Regions from separate parts of the Streptomyces sp. NPDC096136 genome, predicted to be linked through region 1. Evidence: riboswitches for the same ligand, from Rfam matches in the RefSeq annotation. Region 1 holds a riboswitch; the other holds the start of a gene.
What was found. A riboswitch is a leader RNA that binds a small molecule or an ion and turns the genes downstream of it on or off. The one in region 1 is predicted to bind cobalamin.
Positions count from the first base shown of each region.

Region 2: linked by a shared signal. The riboswitch ahead of metE (5-methyltetrahydropteroyltriglutamate--homocysteine S-methyltransferase) and the one ahead of ACIRBY_RS27230 (energy-coupling factor ABC transporter permease) in region 1 are both predicted to bind cobalamin.

Region 1 is NZ_JBIWFZ010000015.1:140,829-144,369, reverse strand. It holds gene ACIRBY_RS27240 (hypothetical protein) at 1-502, shown strand, start outside; gene ACIRBY_RS27235 (flavodoxin family protein) at 512-1,222, opposite strand; cobalamin riboswitch at 1,346-1,542, shown strand; gene ACIRBY_RS27230 (energy-coupling factor ABC transporter permease) at 1,572-2,267, shown strand; gene ACIRBY_RS27225 (energy-coupling factor ABC transporter substrate-binding protein) at 2,267-2,614, shown strand; gene cbiQ (cobalt ECF transporter T component CbiQ) at 2,618-3,367, shown strand; gene ACIRBY_RS27215 (ATP-binding cassette domain-containing protein) at 3,364-3,541, shown strand, end outside.
Region 2 is NZ_JBIWFZ010000002.1:304,309-307,849, reverse strand. It holds gene ACIRBY_RS04455 (nitrous oxide reductase family maturation protein NosD) at 1-962, shown strand, start outside; gene ACIRBY_RS04450 (hypothetical protein) at 959-1,696, shown strand; cobalamin riboswitch at 1,823-1,984, shown strand; gene metE (5-methyltetrahydropteroyltriglutamate--homocysteine S-methyltransferase) at 2,173-3,541, shown strand, end outside.

The sequences.
Region 1 (3,541 bases):
GCACCGCCGCCGGCTCGTGGCCCTGGCCACGGGTGCCCTGCTGACCGCAGGGCTCGCGCTCGCCGCACCGGCCTCGGCCGCCGCCCCGGCGGCCGTCCGCTCCGCCACCCCGCTGGTCGTCAACGCCCGCTGGGGCGGTCACTGCACGTACGACCGGATCGTCGTCGACCTCCAGGGCTCCGTGCCCCCGTTCACCGTCACGCCCGTCTCCCAGCTGGTCTACGACGGGTCGGGCAAGCCCGTGCCGCTACCCGGGAAGTACTTCCTGGAGATCCGCCTGCACCCCGCCGCCGGCCACGACGAGGCGGGCAACAACGTCTACCTGGGGCCCAAGCTCCAGCAGATCGGCCTGAGCAAGCTCAAGGGCCTCGCCCTGACCGGCGACTACGAGGGGTACGTGACCTTCGGCGCCGCCTTCGACACCAAGCCCGCCTACAGCACCTCCGTCCTGCAGGCGCCCGAGCGGCTCGTGGTGGACGTCGCGCACCCGAACACCTGCTGAGGACCCTCCCTAGCGGTGTTCCGGGTTCGGGAAGTCGAAACGGCAGCCGGCGTCCCACGCGGAGCGCTGGTTGCCGTGGGCGGGGACGCCCCCGGCGCGCTTGAGGAGCGCCGCGAGGTGCATCAGGTTCCACGACATGAACGTCGTGTTCCGGTTGGTGAAGTCGTTCTCGGGGCCGCCCGAGCCCGGGTCCAGGTACGAGGGGCCGGGCCCCGCCTCGCCGATCCAGCCGGCGTCGGCCTGCGGCGGGATGGCGTAGCCCAGGTGCTGGAGGCTGTAGAGGACGTTCATGGCGCAGTGTTTGACGCCGTCCTCGTTGCCGGTGATCAGCGCCCCGCCGACCCGCCCGTAGTACGCGTACTGGCCCTTGTCGTTCAGCAGCGAGGAGCAGGCGTAGAGCCGCTCGATGACCTGCTTCATGACCGAGCTGTTGTCGCCCAGCCAGATCGGGCCGCAGAGCACGAGGATGTCGGCGTCCATGACCTGGCTGTAGAGCACCGGCCACTGGTCGCTCTCCCAGCCGTGGTCGGTCATGTCCGGCCAGACGCCGGTGGCGATGTCGTGGTCGACGGCGCGGATCAGCGAGGTCCGGGCCCCAGCCGACTCCATGACGGCGCGGCTCTTGGAGATCAGCCCCTCGGTGTTGCTGGTCTCGGGCGAGCGCTTGAGGGTGCAGTTGACGAAGACGGCGGACAGGTCGGAGTAGTCGAAGTCGGGCACGCCCCCACCCTGCGGGCCGGCCGCCGGCCCCGCCAGCGCTCGGCGGCCGTCCGGGGGAGGAATCGGAATTCGGCCATCCGATCGGCCGGATCGGTCCGGGTTGATACCGGTCCGTGCGGACGACTAGGGTCAGCTGGCCTTGGTGTTCGGGAAACCGGTGCGAAACCGGTGCGGCCCTCGCCACTGTGATCGGGAAGTCCAGCTCCACCCCCTTGCGGGAGCCACTGGGTCCGCACGGGAGACCGTACGGACCCGGGAAGGCGGAGCCGGGGCGGCAGTACCCGTCAGCCAGGAGACCGGCCGGGGCGCGTACGTCCATCCACGAGGTGCTGGAGAGGTCTCCCAACTCATGCACATAGCCGAGGGGTTCCTGCCCCCGCTGCACGCGGCCGCCTGGGGCGCCGCGTCCGCCCCGTTCGTCGTCCACGGGGTCCGCGCCCTGACCCGCGAGGTGAAGTCCCACCCGGAGAGCACGCTGCTCCTCGGCGCGTCCGGAGCGTTCACGTTCGTCCTGTCCGCCCTGAAGATCCCCTCGGTCACGGGCAGTTGCTCGCACCCCACCGGGACCGGGCTCGGCGCCATCCTGTTCCGGCCGCCCGTCATGGCGGTGCTCGGCACGATCACCCTGCTGTTCCAGGCGCTGCTGCTGGCGCACGGCGGCCTCACCACCCTCGGCGCCAACGTCTTCTCGATGGCGATCGCCGGGCCCTGGGCCGGGTACGCGGCCTACAGGCTGCTGCGCAAGTCCGGTGCGCCGCTGATGGTCACCGTCTTCTTCGGGGCCTTCTTCGCCGACCTGGTCACCTACTGCGTGACCTCGGTCCAGCTGGCGCTGGCCTTCCCGGACCCGGCGAGCGGCTTCCTGGGGTCCCTGGAGAAGTTCGCGGGCATCTTCGCCCTCACCCAGATCCCGCTCGCGGTCAGCGAGGGGCTGCTGACGGTGCTCGTGATGCGGCTGCTGATGCAGTCGAGCACGTCGGACCTGGTCCGGCTCGGCGTCGCCAGGCTGGCCGGTACGAAGCGGACCGAGGAGGCGGCCGCCTGATGAGCAGGAACGCCAAGATCAACACCCTGCTGCTGCTCCTGGTGGCGGCGCTGGCCGTGCTGCCGCTCGCGCTGGGGCTCGGCGAGGGCAAGGAGGAGCCCTTCGCGGGCGCCGACGCCCAGGCGGAGTCGGCCATCACCGAGCTCGAGCCGGACTACGAACCCTGGTTCTCCCCGCTGTACGAACCCCCCTCGGGCGAGATCGAGTCCGCGCTGTTCGCCCTCCAGGCGGCCCTGGGCGCGGGCGTGCTCGCGTACTACTTCGGGGTCCGCAGGGGCCGCCGCCAGGGCGCGGCGCAGGCCCTCGCGCAGGCGCAGTCCCCCGCCGAGCCCGCGCGGGAGCCGTAGCCGGTGCTGCCCATCGACGTCGCGGCGCACAGCAGCCGCTGGCGCGGCCGCCATCCGCTGGAGAAGGCCCTCCTGGGGTTCGGTCTGACCGTCACCGCGGTGTGCCTGCCCCCGTGGCCCGGCGGGCCGCTGGTGGCCGCCGCGACCCTGGCCGTGCTGTTGGGGCCCGCCGGGGTGGCCGGGCGGCAGCTGTGGCGGGCCTTCCGGGTCCCGCTCGGGTTCTGCGTCACCGGGGCGCTGCCGCTGCTGGTGTCGGTGGGCGGCCCGGACGGCTTCCTCGCGCCCGCCCCGGACGGGCCCCGGCACGCGCTGGACCTGCTGCTGCGCACCTCGGCCGCCTCCCTCGGGGTGCTGTTGTTCGCCTTCACCACACCGGTCTCGGACGTACTGCCCCGGCTGGTGCGGGCCGGGGTGCCCGCGCCCGTGGTCGACGTGGCCCTCGTCATGTACCGGATCGGCTTCCTGCTGCTGGACTCCCTGGCGCAGGTCCGCCGGGCCCAGGCGGCCCGGCTCGGACAGGCAGGACGGGCGGCCGCCTGGCGTTCGGTGGCGGGGCTCGCGGCGACCTCGTTCGTCCGGGCCTTCGACCGCGCCGCCCGGCTCCAGGAGGGGCTGGCGGGGCGCGGCTACGACGGCGCGCTGCGGGTGCTCGTCCCGCCGGCGGCGCTGTCCCGGCGGTTCCTGGCGGCCGCCGCCGCCCTGCTGGCCGCCCTGGTCGCGGGGACCCTCGTACTGAAGGAGCTGGGGCTGTGACCCCGTTGGTGGAGCTGGTCGGCGCCGGGTACGCGTACGAGGACGGGCCGGCGGTGCTGTCGGGCGTGGACTTCGCGATCGCCGAGGGGCGGGCGCTGGTGCTGCTGGGCCGCAACGGCAGCGGCAAGACCACGCTGATGCGGCTGCTGAGCGGGGGCCTGCGGCCCGCGTCGG
Region 2 (3,541 bases), on a different contig from region 1:
TGAGCGGCGCCGACGGCGGACTCGCCCGCGGCAGCGACGGCTACCAGCACCTGGACCCGGCCCGCTTCCCTCCCCTCGACGGCTTCCGCGTCCGCTACGTCACCGCGCACGCCAACGGCCTCTACGGCATCTACGCGTTCAACGCCCGCAACGGCGTGATCGAGCGCAACCACGCCTCCGGCAGCGCCGACTCCGGCCTCTACGTGGGCCAGTGCAAGCCCTGCAACGTGCTCGTCCAGGACAACATCGCCGACCACAACGCCATCGGCTACGAGGGCACCAACGCCAGCGGACCCGTCTGGGTGCTGCGCAACCGGTTCACCCGCAACCGGGTCGGCATGACGATCGACACCGACTACCAGGAAGCCCACGTACCCCAGACCGGCGGAGTCATCGCCGGCAACCTGGTGGCCGACAACAACGCCCCCGACACCCCCGAGCAGGCCGACGGCGGCTTCGGGATCGGCATCGGCATCGCCGGCGGCCAGCACAACACGCTGCGGCGCAACCGCGTCAGCGGCAACTCCCGCGCCGGTATCGTCCTCACCTCCCACGAGGACGTACCTCCCCTGGGCAACCGGCTCGAAGACAACACACTGTCCGACAACGGGGTCGACATCTCCTACCAGGCGTCCACCCGAGCCCCCGGAGAGGGCAACTGCCTGCACGGCAACACCCTGCGGCGCACCCTGCCCGACGACCTGACCCGCACCGCCCCCTGCCCCGGGGGGAACAGCCGGTCCGCCGCCGCGGCGCCCCCCACCCGCACCGCCCCGCCACCGGCCGGAGTCGCCTTCCTCGACGTCACCCCGCCCCCCGCCCAGCCGCAGCTCCCCGACGCCGCGAACGCACCCGCCGAACCCGCGCTCCACCTGCCCGGTGACGTCGACCCCGACCGCGTACCCCTGCCCGCACCGGACCTGCTCGCCGCACGTCCCCGGCAGGGCGGGACCGCACGATGACACCGCCACCCCGCCGCACCCTGCCGCGCCTCTCCGCCTACGGCATCGCCCTGGCCCTCCTGACGCTCCTCGGCGTTGCGGCCTGCACCCAGGAGAAGCCGCGCCCCGCGCCCTCCGCAGCCGCCTCACCCGCCCTGACCACCCCCCAGGCCGAACTGCTCGCCCTCACCCGGTTCGCCAACTACCGGCGCGGAACGGCCCAGGTCACAGCCGACATCCCCGTCCCAGGGAAGTCCGCCCGGCTCACCGGCCGCCTCGACTGGCGTCACGGCACGGGCCTGGCCCTCCTCCAGATCGACGGCGGCGCCCGCGACCAGGGCCGCCACCTGCTGAGCTGGACCCGCACGACGGTCTCCATGCAGCGCGACTGGACCGGCTCCCTCCCCGCCCACCCACCCCAGAACGGCTGGACCGAGCATCCGCTCACGGCCCGGGCGTCCACCGTCGACACCACGCTCCTCCTCCTGCTCAACCTGGCCGCGAACCGCCCCGACAACGCCCAACTGCTGCTCCACAGCGGCGCCCGCCACCTCGGCTCCGAGAAGGTGGACGGCACCCCCGTCACGGTGTTCGCCGGCCCGTCGACCACCACGCCCCCGGGGGCCACCCGGGAGGCGGCCCGCACCGTCGCGGGCCGCACCCGCTACTGGATCGACGCCGACGGCCGACTCCGCCGCTTCTCGGCCCACCTCGGCAGCGGCACCGACTGGCTGGTGGCGACCTTGTCCGCGTGACACCCGGCCCGGGGCGCACATCTCATGCCGCCGTCCGAAACGTGGACGCCCTTGCCGGTGCCCCGGATCGAACCCGTAGGCTGGCGGTGCAGCTGGTTCGCCCCGTCCGCCAGGCGGGATGCGTCGTAAGAGGGAACCCGGTGGGAATCCGGGACTGCCCCGCAGCGGTGAGCGGGAACGACCGCCGTCATACGCACTGGGACCGTCAGGTCCTGGGAAGCGACGGCCAGTAGGGGCCCGCCGGCAGATCAGGAGAGCCGGCAGGCGTGCCCGCGAGTCCGAAGACCTGCCCGTTGCCCGCGCCCGGCCCCATGCCGTGCACGGACATCCCGGTGACCTCGTGGGCGGGTCGGCGTACACGGCGAGACGGTCGACCGCGCGTGCCGCGTGGGGTCGCGACCGTCCGTTTCCGGTACCCCTTCGCGCCTTCGGGTCCCATCGGGATCTCAGGGATCCATCTCGTGAAGGAGATCTCCGTGACCACCGAGTCCGCAGCCGCGGCAGCAGGCGCCACCGTCCACGGCTACCCCCGCCAGGGCGGCAACCGTGAGCTGAAGAAGGCGATCGAGGGGTACTGGAAGGGCCGCGTCGGCGCCGACGCCCTCCGCGCCACCGCCGCAGGACTGCGCCGCACCGCCTGGCAGCAGCTCGCCGCCGCCGGCCTCACCGAAGTGCCCACCGGGGACTTCTCGTACTACGACCACGTGCTCGACACCACCGTCATGGTCGGCGCGATCCCCGCACGCCACCGGGCCGCCGTCACCGACGACGCCCTGGCCGGCTATTTCGCCATGGCGCGCGGCACGCAGGACGTGCCGCCGCTGGAGATGACCAAGTGGTTCGACACCAACTACCACTACCTCGTCCCCGAGCTGGGGCCGGACACCGTCTTCAGCCCGGATCCGGCGAAGCAGGTCGCCGAGCTCGGTGAGGCCCTCGCCCTCGGCCACACCGCACGCCCCGTCCTGGTCGGCCCCGTCACCTACCTGCTGCTGGCCAAGCCGGCACCGGGCGTGGCGGCGGACTTCGAGCCGCTGACCCTCCTGGACCGGCTGCTGCCGGTGTACGCGGAGGTCCTCGCGGCCCTGCGCGCCGCCGGGGCCGAGTGGGTGCAGCTCGACGAGCCGGCGCTGGTGCAGGACCGCACCCCGGCGGAGCTGAACGCGGCCACCCGCGCCTATCGGGACCTCGGCGCCCTCACCGACCGGCCCAGGCTGCTGGTCGCCTCGTACTTCGACCGGCTGGGCGAGGCGCTGCCCGTCCTGGCGAAGGCGCCGGTCGAGGGCCTGGCCCTCGACTTCACCGGCCCGGCCGCCCGCAACCTCGACGACCTCGCGGCCGTCGGCGGACTGCCCGGCAAGCGCCTGGTCGCCGGGGTCGTGAACGGCCGCAACATCTGGGTCAACGACCTGGAGCGGTCCCTGGCCACCCTCGGCACCCTGCTGGGCCTGGCCGGCCGGGTGGACGTGGCCGCCTCCTGCTCCCTGCTGCACGTCCCGCTCGACGCGGCGGCGGAGCGGGACGTCGACCCGCAGATCCTGCGCTGGCTGGCCTTCGCCCGGCAGAAGACCGCCGAGATCGCCACCCTGGCGAAGGGCCTCGGGTCCGGCACCGCCGCGGTGGCCGGAGAACTCTCCGCCAACCGGGCCGCCCTCGCCTCCCGGGCGGCCTCCCCCCTGACCCACGACCCCGCCGTCCGCACCCGCACCGCGGCCGTCACCGCCGCCGACGCCCGCCGCGCCCAGCCGTACACCGAGCGCAGCGCCGCCCAGCGGGCCCACCTGGGCCTGCCGTTGCTGCCGACCACCACGATCGGGTCCTTCCCGCAGACCGACGAGCTGCGCA